4 regions of the Streptomyces sp. NPDC088350 genome follow, and region 4 is predicted to be linked to each of the others. Evidence: riboswitches for the same ligand, from Rfam matches in the RefSeq annotation. Region 4 holds a riboswitch; each other region holds the start of a gene.

Region 1 (4,229 bases), on a different contig from region 4:
CAGCGAGGGGAAGTCGGGCCGAGGCCGCGGTCCGACGCCCCGCTCCGGACGGTTCGCAGGGCCGTTCCGGGCTCGCTTCACGTGTGGGAAACTGGTCTAGACAACCCTGAGACTCTGAAGGGCAGCATCACATGGCTGAGCGCCGCGTCAACGTCGGCTGGGCGGAGGGCCTTCACGCCCGCCCCGCCTCCATCTTCGTCCGGGCCACCACGGCCGCGGGTATCCCCGTGACGATCGCCAAGGCCGACGGCAACCCCGTCAACGCGGCCTCCATGCTCGCGGTCCTGGGCCTGGGCGCCCAGGGCGGCGAGGAGATCGTCCTCGCCTCCGAGGCCGAGGGCGCGGACACGGCCCTCGACCGACTGGCGAAGCTGGTGGCGGAGGGCCTCGAGGAGCTCCCCGAGACCGTCTGAACGGCTCCCCATTGATGGGGGCGGTGCTTTTCGCCCAAAAAACGATGTACCGCAAGCTCGAAGGGCTCGTCCGAATTACCGGGCGAGCCCTTCGCAATTCCCCTTGCGGGCAGCAGAAATAATCCCCCGCGAATTATCTCCTCTTTGTATACGGTGCCCGTGTTAATGCCGCAGGCCGGACATGTTTACGGGAGGTTGCGAAGTCCTCACACGATCCGGGCCGTGCGCGCCGTTCGCCCCGCCGGGAAAGCGCAGCCGGTGCGCGGTGCCCGCCCGCTCGGTGTGCAGGGCCGTGATCGCCCGCGCGCGCTCGCTGTCGCCGCGCGCCACCGCGTCCACGATGGCCCCGTGCTCGGCCCAGGACTCGACGGGGTTGGCCGGCGCGTCCACCGCGTACATCCAGGCGATCTTGTGCCGCAGCTGGGTCAGCATCGAGGTCAGCGCGGGGCTCCCGGAGGCCTGTGCCAGCGTCTCGTGGAACCAGCTGCCCAGGGAGCGCAGATCCTCGCTGTTGCCCCTCCTGGCGCGCTCCTGGCCCAGCCTGACGAGGCCGCGCAGCACCTTCAGGTGGGCCTCGGTGCGCCGCTGGGCGGCCCGCGAGGCGCCGAGCGGCTCCAGCAGCATCCGCATCTCCAGCAGGTCGGCGGCCTCCTGCTCGGTCGGTTCCGCGACGCACGCGCCCGCGTGCCGCCGGGTCACCACGAACCCCTCGGCCTCCAGCGTGCGCAGGGCCTCCCGGACAGGGACGCGCGAGACACCGTACCGGCGCGCGAGGAGTTCCTCCGTGAGCCGGCTCCCGCGCTCGTAGACACCGGCGACGATGTCGTCCCGGATCGCCGTGCATACCGAGTGCGCCGGAATACGCATGTCCGACCTCCGCCTTAATCCCCGTGAAACGTCGACGATTGACGTGTGTTCCGTGACTCTATTGCAATGAGCGGGAATTTCCGATGGCGGACCGGAATCCATGCATATTTTTTGGACAGATGGGCTCCGGAAACGCCGAAAGCCCCGGCCGGGCGGGCCAGGGCTTCGGGAAGGGCGGCGTTGTGTCGTCAGACGTTCACGCCGTGCGTGCGGAGGTAGGCGACCGGGTCGACGTCGGAGCCGTACTCGGCGGTCGTCCGGGCCTCGAAGTGGAGGTGCGGTCCGGTGACGTTGCCGGTCGCCCCGGAGAGGCCGATCTGCCGGCCCGGGGTGACCGTCTGGCCGACGCTGACGCCGATGGACGACAGGTGGCCGTACATGGTGTACATGCCGTCGGCCATCTTGATCACGACCTGGTTGCCGTACGAGCCTCCCCAGCCGGCCGCGACGACGGTGCCGGAGCCCACCGCGTGGACGGAGGTGCCGGTCGAGGCGTGGAAGTCGATGCCCGTATGGGCGCCGGAGGACCACAGGGAGCCGCCGGTCTTGTAGCCGGTGGAGACGTACGAACCGTAGACCGGCGCGACGAAGGTGTTGAGCTTCTTGCGCTCGGCCTCGCGGGCGGCGCGTGCCGTGGCCTCGCGCTCCGCCTTGGCCTGCGCGGCGGCCCTGGCCCGGGCGGCCTCCTTGGCCAGCGCTTCGGCGGCGGCCTGCTTCTGGGCGGCGGCCTGGGCGTCGATCTTGTCGGCGACGGACTCGCCGATGGCGACGACGGGGGTGAGACCGGTCTGCTCGACGGAGGTCTCGGCGGCGAACGCCGGGGCGGTGGCGAGGGTACCGACGACGCCGGTGGTGGCGAGCGCCGCGACGCTCGCGGCGCGAACGGTGGTGCGGTGGGTCCGGCTCGGGCGACGGTGCTTCCCGGTGGCGCGGGTGAACGCCATGGAGTGGCTGGTCCTTTCCTTCCTTCTCGCCTACCGGGTTAGCTGACGGGTTCGGAGCAGGAAGGTCTCCTACGGACCCCCTCGCGGTACGCGGGCGTCCGATTCACCCCAGGGACTCTTGATGTGGGTCCCCGGCTCCCCTGGCTCGCGCCGTACGGGGACTCGGCGATGACTGTCCGGTGCCGCGAGTGCGGCGCGGTGCCTGACGGACAGCCGGACCGACGCTAAGGGGGGCCACTTTCAATCCCCAAACGGATCACGGCTTTTGTTGGGTATGCCACAGGGCAGACAGGCAACCTCTCCCCAATTCGGACATTAGGGAGCCCTGGTGACTCTTTTGTCACCAGGGCTCCCACACGCGCGTGCTGCTACGCGGCTCTCCGCGCGACTCTCTACTCGGCCGGTACGACGGTCACTTCGCCGATGCCGAGCGCCTCCACGGGCTCCTTGATCTGCTCCGCGTCGCCGACGAGGATCGTCACCAGACGGTCCACCGGGAAGGCGTTCACGACCGCCGCGGTAGCCTCCACGGTGCCGGTCGCGGCGAGCTGCTGGTACAGCGTCGCCTGGTAGTCGTCGGGCAGGTGCTGCTCGACCTGGTCGGCCAGCGTGCTCGCCACGGCCGCCGCGGTCTCGTACTTGAGCGGCGCCACCCCGACGAGGTTCTGTACGGCGACATCGCGCTCGGCGTCGGTGAGGCCGCCCTCGGCGAGCTTGCGCAGGACCGTCCACAGGTCGTCCAGGGCGGGACCGGTGTTCGGGGTGTCCACGGAGCCGCTGATGGCGAGCATCGAGGCGCCCGTGCCGTCGGGTGCCGAGCGCAGCACCTGGCCGAACGCGCGCACACCGTAGGTGTAGCCCTTCTCCTCGCGCAGGACGCGGTCCAGGCGGGAGGTGAGGGTGCCGCCGAGGCAGTACGTGCCGAGCACCTGGGCGGGCCACACGCGGTCGTGCCGGTCGGATCCGACGCGGCCGATGAGCAGTTGGGTCTGGACGGCGCCGGGCCGGTGCACGATCACGACCCGCCCGGTGTCGTCGGCGGTGACCGGCGGCACGGGGCGCGGCCGGCCGGCGGAGCCCGTCCACGAGCCGAGGGTGTCGGCGAGCAGCGCGTCCAGGTCGATGCCGGTGAGGTCGCCGACGACCACGACGGTGGCCGTCGCGGGGCGGACGTGCCGGTCGTAGAAGGCGCGTACGGCCCCGGAGTCGATCTTCTGGACGGTCTCCTCGGTGCCCTGGCGCGGGCGCGACATGCGCGAGGTCGCCGGGAACAGCTCCTTGGAGAGCTCCTTGGCCGCGCGGCGGGACGGGTTGGCCGTCTCGTGCGGGATCTCGTCGAGGCGGTTGCGGACCAGCCGCTCGACCTCGCTGTCGGCGAAGGCGGGCGCCCTGAGGGCGTCCGACAGCAGGCCGAGGCCCTTGGCCAGGCGCGAGGCCGGGACCTCCAGGCTCAGGCGCAGCCCGGGGTGGTCGGCGTGCGCGTCGAGGGTGGCACCGGAGCGCTCCAGCTCGGCGGCGAACTCCTCGGCGGAGTGCTTGTCGGTGCCCTCGGAGAAGGCGCGCGCGGTGATCGTGGCGACACCGTCCAGACCGGCCGGTTCGGCCTCCAGGGGCGCGTCCAGGAGCACCTCCACGGCGACGACCTGCTGGCCGGGGCGGTGGCAGCGCAGGACGGTCAGGCCGTTGCCCAGCGTCTCGCGCTCGGGCGCCGGGAAGGCCCACGGCCTGGCCTCGCCGGCCTGGGGCTGCGGGTGGAATTCCATCGTGGCGAGCTCGGTCACTTGGCCGCCTCCTCGTTCTCGTCGCCGGCCGCGGCCGCTGCTTCGTCGTCCTCTTCGTCCTCGTCCGCGATCGGCTCGTACACGAGCACCGCGCGGTTGTCGGGTCGCAGGCGGGCCTTGGCGACCTCCTGGACCTCCTGTGCCGTCACGTCCAGGACGCGCTGTACGGCGGTCAGGGCGAGCTGCGGGTCGCCGAACAGGACGGCGTAGCGGCACAGTTCGTC
Region 2 (4,229 bases), on a different contig from region 4:
CAGTCGTCCTCGTACAGCGGGTCCTCGATGGAGACGAGCGGGTACGCGGAGACGAGCTCCTCGTAGTACTCGGTCATCTCGGCGGCCGAGCGGGACTTGCCCTCGAACTCGTACTTGCCGTCCTTGTAGAACTCGGACGCGGCGACGTCGAGCGCGAGCCCGATCTGCTCGCCGGGGATGTAACCGGCCTGCTTGATGGCCTCGATGATGAGGTCGAGGGCGGCGCGGTTGGACTCCAGGTTCGGGGCGAAGCCGCCCTCGTCGCCGAGGCCGGTGGACAGGCCCTTGGTCTTCAGCACCTTCTTGAGGGTGTGGTAGACCTCGGCGCCCCAGCGCAGCGCCTCGGAGAAGGACTCCGCGCCGATCGGGGCGATCATGAACTCCTGGATGTCCACGTTCGAGTCGGCGTGCGAGCCGCCGTTCAGGATGTTCATCATCGGAACGGGCAGCAGGTGCGCGTTCGGGCCGCCCAGGTAGCGGAAGAGGGGGAGGTCGGACGCCTCGGAGGCGGCGTGCGCGACGGCGAGGGAGACGCCGAGGATGGCGTTGGCGCCGAGGGAGCCCTTGTTGTCGGTGGCGTCCAGGTCGAACATCGCCTGGTCGATCAGACGCTGCTCGGTGGCGTCGTAGCCGACGAGCTCCGGGCCGATCTGCTCGATGACGGCGAGGACGGCCTTCTCGACACCCTTGCCGCCGTAGCGGTTCGGGTCACCGTCACGCAGCTCGATGGCCTCGAAGGCACCGGTGGAGGCGCCGGACGGAACGGCGGCACGACCCGTGCTGCCGTCGTCGAGGCCGACCTCGACCTCGACCGTGGGGTTGCCTCGGGAGTCCAGGATTTCCCGGGCTACGACGACGTCGATGGACGGCACGAGCATCTCCTTCTTGGGATCTGACGCGGCTACGGCAACACCGCAGCGGCTCTGCGAGACGAGCCTAACCGGCTCGGGGCGATTGGCCATCCGGTCGGCCGCCTGATGGACAGAACCGAGAGTAAATTGTTTCCGAACGGAACAAAGCGCTTCGCCAAAGAGCGCACAAAATCACCGGCGGGCACAAAAAAAGCCCCGCCCCGGTGCGTACGGGGGAACACGCACCGGAGCGGGGAGCCCGTGGGGGACGGGGGTGACCCTCACGAGGTCTCCATAGTGGACACCACGGCTGTGAGGGCGCTGTGGTTAAGCTACGAGCCGCGTATGTCACTTCAGGTGGAGCTGCTGGCCCGGGAAGATGACGTCGGCGTCGTCGATGATGTCCTTGTTCAGCTTGAACAGCTGCTGCCAGCCGCCCTTCACCTTGTGCTTCTCGGCGATGGAGCTGAGGCTGTCGCCCTTGACGACCTTGTACTCGCCGTCACCCTTCTTGACCTTCTTGCCGGTCGGGGTGGTGACGGTCTTCTTGGCGGCCGGGCGCTCGGCGGAGCGGGAGGCCGTCGTGTCCGTCGAGCGGGTGCTGGTGCTGCCACTGGAGGAGCTGCCGCTCGACGAGCTGTTGCCGCTCGAGGAGCTGCCGCCCGAGTAGGTGGCGCTGGAGAGGCCGGTGCCGCAGGTGGGCCAGGCGCCCTTGCCCTGGGCCGCGAGAACCTTCTCGGCGACGGCGATCTGCTGGGACTTGGAGGCCTGGTTCGCGGTGGAGGCGTAGGCGGTGCCGCCGTACGCGGCCCACGTCGAGGCGGAGAACTGCAGGCCGCCGTAGTAGCCGTTGCCGGTGTTGATGGACCAGTTGCCGCCGGACTCGCAGCTGGCGACCGTGTCCCACTCGGACGCGGTGGCGGCGGAGGCGCCACTGGCCGCCATGAGCGGGGCGGCGATGGCGACGCCGGTCACGCCGGCGAGCGTGGCGACGCGAGTGGCCTTGGACGGACGGCGGTGCTTGCCCTTGCTGGAAAACAGCATGGAAAATCCCAATCCCCTCACCGACGCCTACGAGGTGAGCTGTCGGGTTCGGGCCGTGTGAGTTGCCCGGCCGCACACCTCTCGGTGCGCGGCTTAACCCCAAGCCGGTTCCGGTGTCTCTCGACTCCCGGGCCCGGCGCTTACCTTGGGTCCCCCGCTCCTGCCTACGGCGCTTGACGCGACGAATGTTCCCGGAGGCCGCTGGCAGGACTCGGCGTGTGCGGCAGCCGGGGCTCGTGGTGACGAGCGGCCTTGACCGTAGACACGGAATCGGCGGAATTTCAAAGACGATCAGGGCTTCTGAGACTCATCCCACACTTTGATCAAACCGGACATTCGACGCGAAGCGTGACGTGAACTCCCGCTGCCCTCCTGCTACTTTTCGCCCGTTTCCGTACCGACGTCCAAGGTCTGACCGGCGGCGATCCGGGTCGGATCGGCGCCTATCACCTTTTTGTTCTCGGCGTAGAGCGCACGCCATCCGCCGTCGTAGCCAAGGGAGTCGGCGATGGACGCGAGGGAGTCACCGGCGCGGACCGTGTACGTCTGCGCCGTGACGCCTTCCTCGGCACCGGCTCCGCGGTGCTTGCCTGCGCTCGACCCACTCCCGAGCGCACCGGTGTCGACGAGGCTCCACTTGCCCGCCGCCTGCGCCGAGTTGTCCGATTCATCGAGTTTCGGAGATGCGGTCGCCGAGTCGTCGCTCACGGAAGGGGCGGCGGACTTGTCGGACTTGGCGGAGCTCGCGGAGTCCTTCGTCGCGGCGGGCGAGGGGCTGCTCGACGGGTCGCCGGTGGAGGAGTCGGACGTATCGGACGAAGTCGAGTCCGTGTTGCTGGAGTCGGACAGTCCGGAGGACGCCGAGGAAGGGGAGGAGTCCGTCGAGCCGGAGGAGTCCGTCGAGCCGGAGGAGTCCGTCGTGCCGGTCGACGGCGAGTCGCTCGCGACGCCCGTGTCGACGTTCGTCGAACCCGAGGTCGTGGTGAGACCGGAGAGCAGGGAGCAGGTCATCCAGGGCGAGGTGCCCCGGTCGTCGAGGATCTTCTCGGCGACGGCTATCTGCTGGGAGCGGCTGGCCAGGTCGGCGCTCGGGGCGTAGTCGAGGCCGCCGTACTTGCTCCAGTCGTCCTGGGACAGTTGCAGGCCGCCGTAGTAGCCGTTGCCACTGTTCTCGCTCCACGAGCCGCCGCTCTCGCACTGGGCCACCTTGTCCCAGGTGGTGCCGTCGGCGGCGTTCGCGGCGGCGGCGCCGAGGAGCGGGATGGCGATGGCGGAGCCGGTGACGCCGGCCGCGACGAGGAGTGCCGGAGCCTGACGGGGGCGACGGTGACGACCGTTCCCGGAGAGCATGCGGAGGCCTTTCGCGTGACGGCGGGGGGACCGCGCGGCGGGTGGTGCGGGGCGCCGCGCTGGTACGTGAACGTAGCCGCACTCGATCACTTGTCACAAGTCAATGCCACGTAGATCACGTGAAGATCACAGAGTTGAGGAAGTGTCATCTTCGGGTTTACGGGGTGGGATTGCGGGTTCAGGTTCGGGTTCACCGGGGCGGAGTGCCCGCTCGGGGGTGAACTCCACGGGCAGGGTGCGCAGTCCGCGCATGATGAGCCCGCCGCGCCAGCGCAAGTCGGCCGGGTCCGCGGCGAGTTGGAGGTCGGGGAGGCGGGTGAGGAGGGTGGCGAGCGCGGTCTGGCCCTCCAGGCGGGCGAGCGGGGCGCCGAGGCAGTAGTGGATGCCGTGGCCGTAGCCGAGGTGTTGATTGTCACGCCGTCCCAGATCGAGGACGTCGGGATCGGCGAACCGTTCCGGATCGCGGTCCGCGGCGGCCAGGACGACGAGTACGGGGTCGCCGGCCGCGATGTCCTGTCCGCCGAGGGTGAGGGGGCGGGTGGCGAAGCGCCAGGTCGCCAGCTCCACCGGGCCGTCGTAGCGCAGGAGTTCCTCGACGCCGGTTTCGAGGAGGCCGTGTTCGCCGGCGGCCAGGGACTTCTGGAGGCGGGCGCGCTGCTCGGGGTGGGTGAGGAGGGCGTAGGTGCCGTTGCCGATGAGGTTGACGGTCGTCTCGAACCCGGCGAAGAGCAGGATGAAGGCCATGGCGGCGGCCTCGTTCTCGGTGAGGTGTTCGCCGTGGTCGGAGGCGCGGATGAGGCCGGAGATGAGGTCCTCGCCGGGGAGGGGTTCCGGGCTGTCGGGGAGGGCCTCGCGCTTGCGGTGGATGAGGTCGGCGAGATAGTCGCGCATCTTCTTCACGGACCGGGCGACCCCGCCCCGCGGTCCGCCGCCGTGGCCTGCTTTTGTATGTCGCAGCATCATGCCCGCCCAGTCGCGGAAGTC
Region 3 (4,229 bases), on a different contig from region 4:
CGTGTCGGCCTTGGGTATCGCCACAGCGCTGGTCAGCGACCCGGGGTCGGTGGTCCGCGTGTCCGGGGCGCTTGTCGTGGGCTCCGCGGTGGGCCGGTCGCCGGTGTTGCCGGGGGCGGTCCCGTTGTTGCCGCCGTTCCCGGCGTTTCCGCCATTCCCGCCGGGCTCGTCCGACGCGGATGCGGACGCGGAGGCCGTAGCAGTGGCCGTCGCGGTAGCAGTGGCCGTAGCCGTGGCTGTGGCCGTCGGGGACTCCTGCGGCTCACCCGAACCGCCGCCCGATCCCGAACCGCCGCCCGATCCGGGGTCGTTGCCCGTGCCGGCGCCGCACTTCTCGCCGCTGTTGATGCAGGTGACCATGTCGTTCATCAGGCCCTCGTCGAAGACGTTGATGAAGTCGCCGTGGTCCGTGACGGGCTTGTGCTGCTGTTCGGGGAAGGAGTCCACCGCGAACAGCGGGGTCGTCCTCCCGCCGTCCTGGAGGCTCGGCGCGCCGACGGCGTAGACGATGCGCTGCACCAGCTGCGGAATGGCCTTGAAGCCGTCCGGGCAGGTGCCGTCGGCGGCCTCGAAGGCCACGTGGGTGCGGTGGTTGGCACTGTCGATGTTGCGGCCGTCCCAGCAGCTCTGGAACTTGAAGGTGCGCACCACGTCGCTGCCCGACGGGCACAGCGGGTACTTGTCCTTGAGCTGCCGGTCCTCGAACCCGGTGCAGCTCCAGGAGGCGTTGGCGTTGGCCGGGCCGTTGACGAAGGCCTTCGCGTCGCCGGTGATGATCCGCAGGAGGCGCGGCATCGCGACGACCTTGCTCTGCGGGTTGCCCTCGAACGTCAGCGTGACCTGCTTGGCCGTGACGATCTCACCGGAGTTGCCCTCGGTGCCGCCGCCGGGCGAGTTGGCGTCCCGCTCCTGCTTGCCGTTCTGCAGACGCAGCACGGGCCAGTAGTAGGTGGACTTGTCGCCGGGGTTCTCGCAGCTCGTGTTGGCGTTGGCGAGGTCCTGGTCGCTGGCGAAGGCGTTGTTGGACTGGTTGCCGATGTAGTCGTGGAAGTGGTGGGCGCCGTTGGTGACTCCGGGGGCGACGATCACGTTGTCGGAGTTGAACAGACCGTTCTCGTTCACCCCGCACGCGGTGACGAACGTGCCGCGGGACGCGTCGGCCTGTTCCTGCGGGGTGTTCACGTTGGGCTGCACGGAGGTGATGTCCGCGTAGTCCGAGGCGACGGGCCCGTTGGTGGACTGCTGCTGGCCCTGGCCGCCGCCCTGCTGCTGGCCCTGGCCGGTCGGGGCGGCGCTGCCGCTCTGGTCGCCGCCGCTGCCGTTCTGGTCTCCGTTCGTGGGGGCGATGAGGGTGCAGGCGGCGAGCGCGTCGAGCCCCTCCGGGCGGTCCCCGACACGGTCGATGGCGTCGTCGATCCGGCTGATGGTCGCGGCCCGCTTCTCCTTCAAGGGATTCATGATCGCGTTGTCGGCGAAGGAGGCGTCCTGGCGTATGGCCTCCGTCGAGTCCCGCAGCTTCTGGTAGGCCTCGGTTATCTGCTGGTCCAGAAGCGCGAGTTCCTTGTCGACGTCGGTCTTCGCCCCGTCGGGCACCGTCGTCAACTGGGTACCGATGTCCGGGCAGTCGATCGTCGCGCCACGCGACGCCGCGTCCGGAGAAGCCTGTGGGGAGGAGTCACCGCCCCAACCGCCTTCCGACGCCGACGCGTAGACGTTCGCCGCCACCAGTCCTCCGCCGCCGAGCATCAGGGCGACTGCTGCCATCGTCGCGCGTCGTGCGCCTGTGGGGCGTCTGCGCGTGTTGCGTGCCACGGAAGTTGCTCCTACGCGTATCGGTCGGCCCGGATCGTCCCGGCATGGAAATCCCCCGACCCAATACGGAGACGGACGCCGGTGTGTTCAACCGTCCCGGAAATTCATAGCGACCTCATATGGAGCGTCCGGCTCCGCAGCCCATGAGTGCTCGTCATCCCCAGGACGAGGTAAAGGTCACAAATACGTATCGGACATATCGCGCTTCAACCTTCACACGAGGCACACACGTTGGCTAGGTTGACGGACAGGCCGTACGACCTACTCCGGCGATTGGCGCCGGGCCGCGCGGCTCGCGCCGAGTCCGGTGCGCCGCTCGCGGCAGCCGGAGCCGGGGACCCAACCGACTTGGGGTGAATCGGCCCAACCGCCCGTCAGGGCAAGGGCCGTAGGGCAAACCTTCCGTGATCGCCGCCCGAACCCGACAGCTAACCCGGTAGGCGCGATACGGAAGGAGCACGTCTGCCATGCCGGCAGAACGAGGCACGCGCACCGGAGGCAGTGGCCCCACCGTGGACGACCGACCCAGCCGCGAAGAAGTCCAGCGGCGGATCAACTCCCTTTACGACAGGGCCGAGACGGCCACCGGAAACTACAACGCCACGCGCAAGATGTCGGGGGGCCCGCGCCAGCGTGCCACTCCCCGCCCGGCCGCGTCCCGGCCTTCCGATCCCGCTCTCGACGCGGTCACCAAGCAGTGGTTCGACCAAGCCCGCGCCCAACTGGGCCCGACCGTACCGGCGGCCCTCCCGCCCAGCAGGACTCAGGGACGCCCGGCGGAAACCCGGCCCGAGCGACGCCCCGAGCCCGAGAGCGCCGGCCGTGCTCTTGAGGCGCCCGGCCGTGCCGTGGCCGAGCTGACCGCGGGGCCCTCCGTCCCGGACATCACGAGCCAGATGTCCGAGTCGGCCACCCGGCCCGTCGCCGCGCTGCCCGCCGCCCAGCAGGCACCGCAGCCGACCGTCGTGGACCTGCCGCCCGTGCCCGCCCTCGACCTGGCGCCCGCGCCCATGGTCGAGCAGCGGCGACTCGCCCCGCAGACAGCTCCGGAGCCGGTCTTCGACCCGCTCACGTCGGACTTGGCGCTGCTCCCGTACATCGCCGCACCGCGCACCGAAGCCGACCCGGCGAACACACCCTGGCCGACCCCCGAAACTGCCTGGCCGACCCCGGAGACGACCTGGTCCTCCCCCGAGACGACCTGGTCCACCGGGCAGATGCCCATGGTGCCCCAGCAGCCGACCGGCCAGGACGCCTGGTACACCACGCCGGAGCCGGACTGGCGCCCGCCCCAGCAGGAGTGGCAGCCGACCGCACCCGAGGCGGCCCTGGCAGCCCCGGTCGTCGCCCCCGAGTTCACCCTCCCGACCGCTCCGACGATGGCCCCCGAGTTCACGCTTCCCGTCGCTCCGACCATGGCTCCGGAGATCCCTCTCCCCACGGCCCCGGCGATGACCCCGATGACCACCACGGCCGTCCCCGCCGCACCGGACGCCGGCACACAGAGCAAGACCAGCATGGCGCTCGCGTTCGCCCGCGCGCAGATCGGCAGGCCGTGCCTGTGGGGCGCGGCGGGACCGGACGCGTACGACTGCTCCAGCCTCACCCAGGCCGCCTGGAAGGCCGCGGGCGTCCTGCTCCCGCGCACCGCCCAGGAACAGTCCGGCGCGGGCGCCCTCGTCCCGCTCACGGACATCCGCCCCGGCGACCTGATCTTCTTCTACGACAGCATCGACCACGTCGGCCTCTACACCGGCAACGGCCTGATGATCCACGCGCCGAGCCCGGGCACGCCGATACGCGAGGAGTCGATCTTCTACGCCGGTCCGGCCGCCATCCGGGGCGCCGTACGGCCCGCCTGATCCGCTCGGGGCCGGGCTTTCCCGGCCCTGGCCGCGCACACCCCGACACTCTCGGCGGGCCGTGTCGTTGGTCCCTACGAGTGGTGGAACCCCGGGCACGGTCGTAGCGTCGGACGAGACGAGAGACGACGACCGCGCCCCGGCGGACGGACCACCACCGATGCGGGTGCGGAGCGACGCGTACGAACGGGCGGCCGGGAGCGGACATGTACAAACACACCATGGTCGGAGTCGTCACGCTCTGTGCCGCCGCCCTGCTCGCGCCGGCCGTGGGCACGTCGTCCGCGGCCCCGGCGACGGTGCACGCGGTGCCCGCCGCCCATCGGCAGTTCGCGGGCCCGGTGCTCGTCGACTGCCTGTGGCATCCCCAGGTACGCCCCGCCGAGTTCATGCTCGCCTGCGGCGACGGCAACAGCCGCCTGACGTCGCTGCGTTGGACGTACTGGAACGACAACTCCGCGACGGCCACGGGCTTCAACGTGGTGAACGACTGCAAGCCCTACTGCGCGGCGGGCAGGTTCCACTCGTACCCGGTCGTCGTCCGGCTCGACACCC
Region 4 (4,229 bases):
TCTCACCGAGCGCGACGAGCTGCTCCACCTGCACTGGGGCCCCGCCATCGCCTTGGCGGACGCCGAGGAGCTCGCCGCCCGCCCGCTGCCCGGCGGCTCCTCCTTCGAGTCCCCGCTCGACGGACGCGAGGAGTACCCCGTCGAGGGCGGCCCCCGCTTCGCCCGGCCCGCCCTGTCCGTGCGCACGCCCGAGCGCCGGGGCACGGAATGGACCTTCGAGCGCTACGACACCGAGGACGACGAGCTGCGGCTGCGCTTCCGGGACAGCGGACTGGCGATCACCCTGCACTACCGGACGCGCGGCGACGTCGTAGAGCGCTGGACGACCCTGGACAACGACGGGCCCGGGGCTCTGGAGCTGTTGCGCGCCGACTCCGCCGTGTGGACGTTGCCCGAGCGGGAGGGATGGGGGCTGTCGCAGTTGCACGGGCGGTGGGCCGCCGAGTCCCGGCTGGTGCGTTCCGGTCTCACCTACGGTGAGAAGGTCATCGGCAGCCGTCGCGGACACACCGGACACCAGCACCTGCCCTGGGTCGCCCTCGACCTCGACGCGACCGAGGAGCGCGGCGAGGTCTACGGGTGTGCTCTCGGCTGGTCGGGGTCCTGGCGGATCGCCGTGGCCCAACTCTCGGACGCGCGCGTGCAGATCAGCGGCGGCGCCGGGTACGACGACTCCGGGCTGCTGCTCCTGGAGCCGGGGGAGTCCTTCACGACCCCCGTCTTCGCCGGCCTGTGGAGCGACGGCGGCTTCGGGGCGGCCAGCCGCACCTGGCACACGTACCAGCGGACGTACGTCATCCCGGACGCGGACCAGGACCGGCCGGTGCTCTACAACTCCTGGGAGGCCACCCAGTTCGACATCTCCGAGGAGCAGCAGGGCGTGCTCGCGCGGCGTGCGGCGGCGGCCGGGGTCGAGCTGTTCGTGGTCGACGACGGCTGGTTCGGGAAGCGCACCAGCGACCGCGCCGGACTCGGCGACTGGACCCCGAACCCGGACCGCTTCCCCGGCGGTCTCAAGCCGCTCGCCGACTACGTGCACGCGCTCGGCATGCAGTTCGGCATCTGGGTCGAGCCCGAAATGGTCAATCCGGACAGCGACCTGTACCGCGCGCACCCCGACTGGGTGCAGTTCCAACCGGGACGAAAGCGGACGGAGTTCCGCAATCAGCTCGTGCTGAACCTGGCCCGAGAGGACGTCCAGGAGTACCTCTGGGAGCGCCTCGACACGCTGCTGACCAGCGCCCCGATCGACTATGTGAAGTGGGACTTCAACCGCTGCTTCACCGACGCCGGCTGGCCCGGCGAGGCCTATCCGCAGCGCCTCTGGGTCGACCATGTGCACGCCCTGTACGGCCTGTTGGACCGGCTGCGGGCGGCCCACCCGGGCGTGGCCTTCGAGTCCTGCTCGGGCGGTGGCGGCCGGATCGACCTCGGCATCATGAGCCGCACGGACCAGGTGTGGACCTCGGACAACACCGACCCGCTCGACCGGCTCGCCATCCAGCACGGCTTCAGCCAGATCCACCCCGCGCGCGTGATGGCCGCCTGGGTCACCGACAGCCCGAACACCCAGCTCAACGACCGGGTCAGCAGCCTGCGCTTCCGATTCGTGAGCGCCATGGCCGGGGTGCTCGGCGTGGGCGGCGACCTCTCGGAGTGGACCGAGGAGGAACTCGCCGAGGCCCGCCGGTGGGTGGACCTCTACAAGGAGATCCGGCCGCTCGTGCAGCACGGCGACCTCCACCGGCTGCGCCCGCCGACGGGCGGACTGAGCGCCGTGCAGTACGTGCGCGGCGACGAGACCGTCGTCCTCGCCCTGCTCCAGGCGCAGCACTACGGCGAGCCGTTGCCGGCGCTCCGGCTGCGCGGGCTCGACCCGTCGGCGTCGTACGAATGCCTCGAAACGGGCGAAGTCCACCGAGGCGCGGTCCTGTTGCATCACGGGCTGCGGACCGGGTTGCGTGGTGACCTCGATGCGACGGTTCTCCGACTGCGTCGCATCTGAGCCTTCTGTCCTAATTGCAGCCTTCGTTCCAACTCGCTCTGGAATAAGGGAACCTGAGGGGCATGTACGTGATCAGCGTCATATTCGTGACCGTACGTCGTTCGTCATGTTCACGTAATTGACGTGCTTTTCCAGGGGAATTGAAGGATGGACCCCCGGGGAATTCACGGAGGGTGACTGTGAATTCCCACAGGGGATCACAAGAAACGCATATCCGTGGAACCTCCTGCTTGTCCCTTTGCGTCTTCCTCGCTTACGTTCGCCACCAATCCGGACGGACGCCCAATCCTGCCGCCGCCCGGACTCCGCACACACCCACCCGTATGCGGCAGGAGCGGGGGACCCACAGGTAGGACGCCTGTTCCGGTCTCCGGAACGGGCTTGGGGTAAAGCCGCGACCAGCGCGCGGCCGGGCATCTCCAGCCCGCACCCGACAGCTCACCTCGCAGGCGCCGGAGAGGAATTCGTCATGCCCGCGAAGGGTAAGCACCGCCGCCCGAAGTCCCCGCGACTCGCCCGCTCGATAGCCGTAGCCGGAACCGGCGGCGCCGCGCTCGCCCTGCCGCTCATGGGGGCCGCCGGCGCCCATGCCGCGACTACGACTTCCGCTCCGGAAAAGGCCGTTCAGTCGGTTCCGGCCAGTGAGAAGACGGTTGCGGAGAAGACGACCGCCAAGGCCGCGAACGTGAAGACGTATGCGGTGAAGGCGGGTGACTGGCTCGCGAAGATCGCCGAGGACCAGGACGTCACCGGCGGCTGGAAGAAGATCTACCAGGACAACCGTGAGGCCATCGGCGGCGACCCGTCGCTGATCCACCCGGGCCTGAAGCTCACCCTCGGCCAGAAGGCCACGACGAGTGGGACGGGCAAGTCGTCCAAGTCGTCCAAGCCGTCCGGTTCTTCGGCGCCCTCGTCCTCGTCGTCGTCCTCCTCGTCCTCCTCGTCTTCCTCGAAGAGCACGACGGCGACACAGAGCGCCGAGAGCACCAGCACCTCCAGCGGCTACACCCTCCCCGTGGTCGGCGCCACCATCGGCACCGGCTACCACGTCGCGGGCAGCATGTGGTCCAGCGGCTACCACACGGGCGTCGACTTCGTCGTCCCGACCGGCACCACCGTCAAGGCGGTCGCCGCCGGCACGGTCGTCTCCGCGGCCTACGACGGCGCCTACGGCAACGAGGTCGTGATCCGGCACGCGGACGGCGAGTACTCGCAGTACGCGCACCTGTCGCAGCTGTCCGTCTCGGCCGGCCAGACCGTGACCGAGGGGCAGCAGATCGGCCTCTCCGGTGCGACCGGCAACGTGACCGGCCCGCACCTGCACTTCGAGATCCGGACCACTCCGTACTACGGCTCGGACGTGGACCCGGTCGCCTACCTCCGCTCGCACGGCGTCACCGTCGGCTGACCTCTCGGGGCCCGGCGCAGGGCAGTTCCTGGCGTCAACGCCCCTGCTCAGAGGCTTATTCCGACTTTGGGCAACCCTTTACAAGTGGCTTATCTCACCGCCCGTCAACCCCTAAATACGATCGCGTAGGTCACACTCCAGGGTGAATTATGGTTGCCGTGGCTAACGATTCGAAGAGCGACAGCAGATCAGTGATCGGGTCGTACGTGGCGGTGGGGGACAGCTTCACCGAGGGCGTCGGCGACCCCGGGCCCGACGGGGCGATGGTCGGCTGGGCCGACCGGTTCGCGGTACTGCTCGCGGACCGCCGACCCGAGGGCGACTTCGAGTACACCAACCTTGCCGTGCGCGGGAAACTGCTCGACCAGATCGTGGCCGACCAGCTCACCCGGGCCAAGGAGATCGGCCCGGACCTGGTCTCCTTCTGCGCGGGCGGCAACGACATCATCCGTCCCGGCACCGACCCCGACGAGGTCGCCGAGCGCTTCGAACGCGCGGTCGCCGACCTCACCCGTGCCGTCGGCACCGTCATGGTGACGACCGGGTTCGACACCCGTGGTGTGCCCGTGCTCAAGCATCTGCGCGGCAAGATCGCCACCTACAACGGACATGTCCGGGCCATCGCCGACCGGTACGGCTGCCCGGTGCTCGACCTGTGGTCCCTGAAGACGGTCCAGGACCGGCGGGCCTGGGACGGCGACCGGCTGCATCTCTCTCCCGAGGGGCACACGCGCGTGGCGCTCCGCGCAGGCCAGGTCCTCGGCGTCGAGGTCCCGGTCGACCCGGACCAGCCCTGGCCCCCGCTGCCGCCGCGCG

Evidence for each region. A riboswitch is a leader RNA that binds a small molecule or an ion and turns the genes downstream of it on or off. The one in region 4 is predicted to bind cyclic di-AMP.
Region 1: linked by a shared signal. The riboswitch ahead of ACIQBL_RS44355 (M23 family metallopeptidase) and the one ahead of ACIQBL_RS12840 (peptidoglycan DD-metalloendopeptidase family protein) in region 4 are both predicted to bind cyclic di-AMP.
Region 2: linked by a shared signal. The riboswitch ahead of ACIQBL_RS01110 (transglycosylase family protein) and the one ahead of ACIQBL_RS12840 (peptidoglycan DD-metalloendopeptidase family protein) in region 4 are both predicted to bind cyclic di-AMP.
Region 3: linked by a shared signal. The riboswitch ahead of ACIQBL_RS28720 (NlpC/P60 family protein) and the one ahead of ACIQBL_RS12840 (peptidoglycan DD-metalloendopeptidase family protein) in region 4 are both predicted to bind cyclic di-AMP.

What each region holds. Positions count from the first base shown of each region.
Region 1 is NZ_JBIVNL010000019.1:42,859-47,087, forward strand. Features, by position in the region: gene ACIQBL_RS44345 (HPr family phosphocarrier protein) at 132-413, shown strand; gene ACIQBL_RS44350 (GntR family transcriptional regulator) at 576-1,280, opposite strand; gene ACIQBL_RS44355 (M23 family metallopeptidase) at 1,469-2,224, opposite strand; cyclic di-AMP (ydaO/yuaA leader) riboswitch at 2,237-2,402, opposite strand; gene ACIQBL_RS44360 (M16 family metallopeptidase) at 2,617-4,005, opposite strand; gene ACIQBL_RS44365 (M16 family metallopeptidase) at 4,002-4,229, opposite strand, start outside.
Region 2 is NZ_JBIVNL010000001.1:238,872-243,100, reverse strand. Features, by position in the region: gene eno (phosphopyruvate hydratase) at 1-878, opposite strand, end outside; gene ACIQBL_RS01110 (transglycosylase family protein) at 1,200-1,895, opposite strand; cyclic di-AMP (ydaO/yuaA leader) riboswitch at 1,905-2,077, opposite strand; gene ACIQBL_RS01105 (transglycosylase family protein) at 2,271-3,245, opposite strand; gene ACIQBL_RS01100 (cytochrome P450) at 3,372-4,229, opposite strand, start outside.
Region 3 is NZ_JBIVNL010000008.1:228,299-232,527, reverse strand. Features, by position in the region: gene ACIQBL_RS28725 (DUF1996 domain-containing protein) at 1-1,764, opposite strand, end outside; cyclic di-AMP (ydaO/yuaA leader) riboswitch at 2,099-2,271, shown strand; gene ACIQBL_RS28720 (NlpC/P60 family protein) at 2,280-3,674, shown strand; gene ACIQBL_RS28715 (hypothetical protein) at 3,881-4,229, shown strand, end outside.
Region 4 is NZ_JBIVNL010000003.1:651,850-656,078, reverse strand. Features, by position in the region: gene ACIQBL_RS12845 (alpha-galactosidase) at 1-2,005, shown strand, start outside; cyclic di-AMP (ydaO/yuaA leader) riboswitch at 2,308-2,470, shown strand; gene ACIQBL_RS12840 (peptidoglycan DD-metalloendopeptidase family protein) at 2,475-3,413, shown strand; gene ACIQBL_RS12835 (SGNH/GDSL hydrolase family protein) at 3,605-4,229, shown strand, end outside.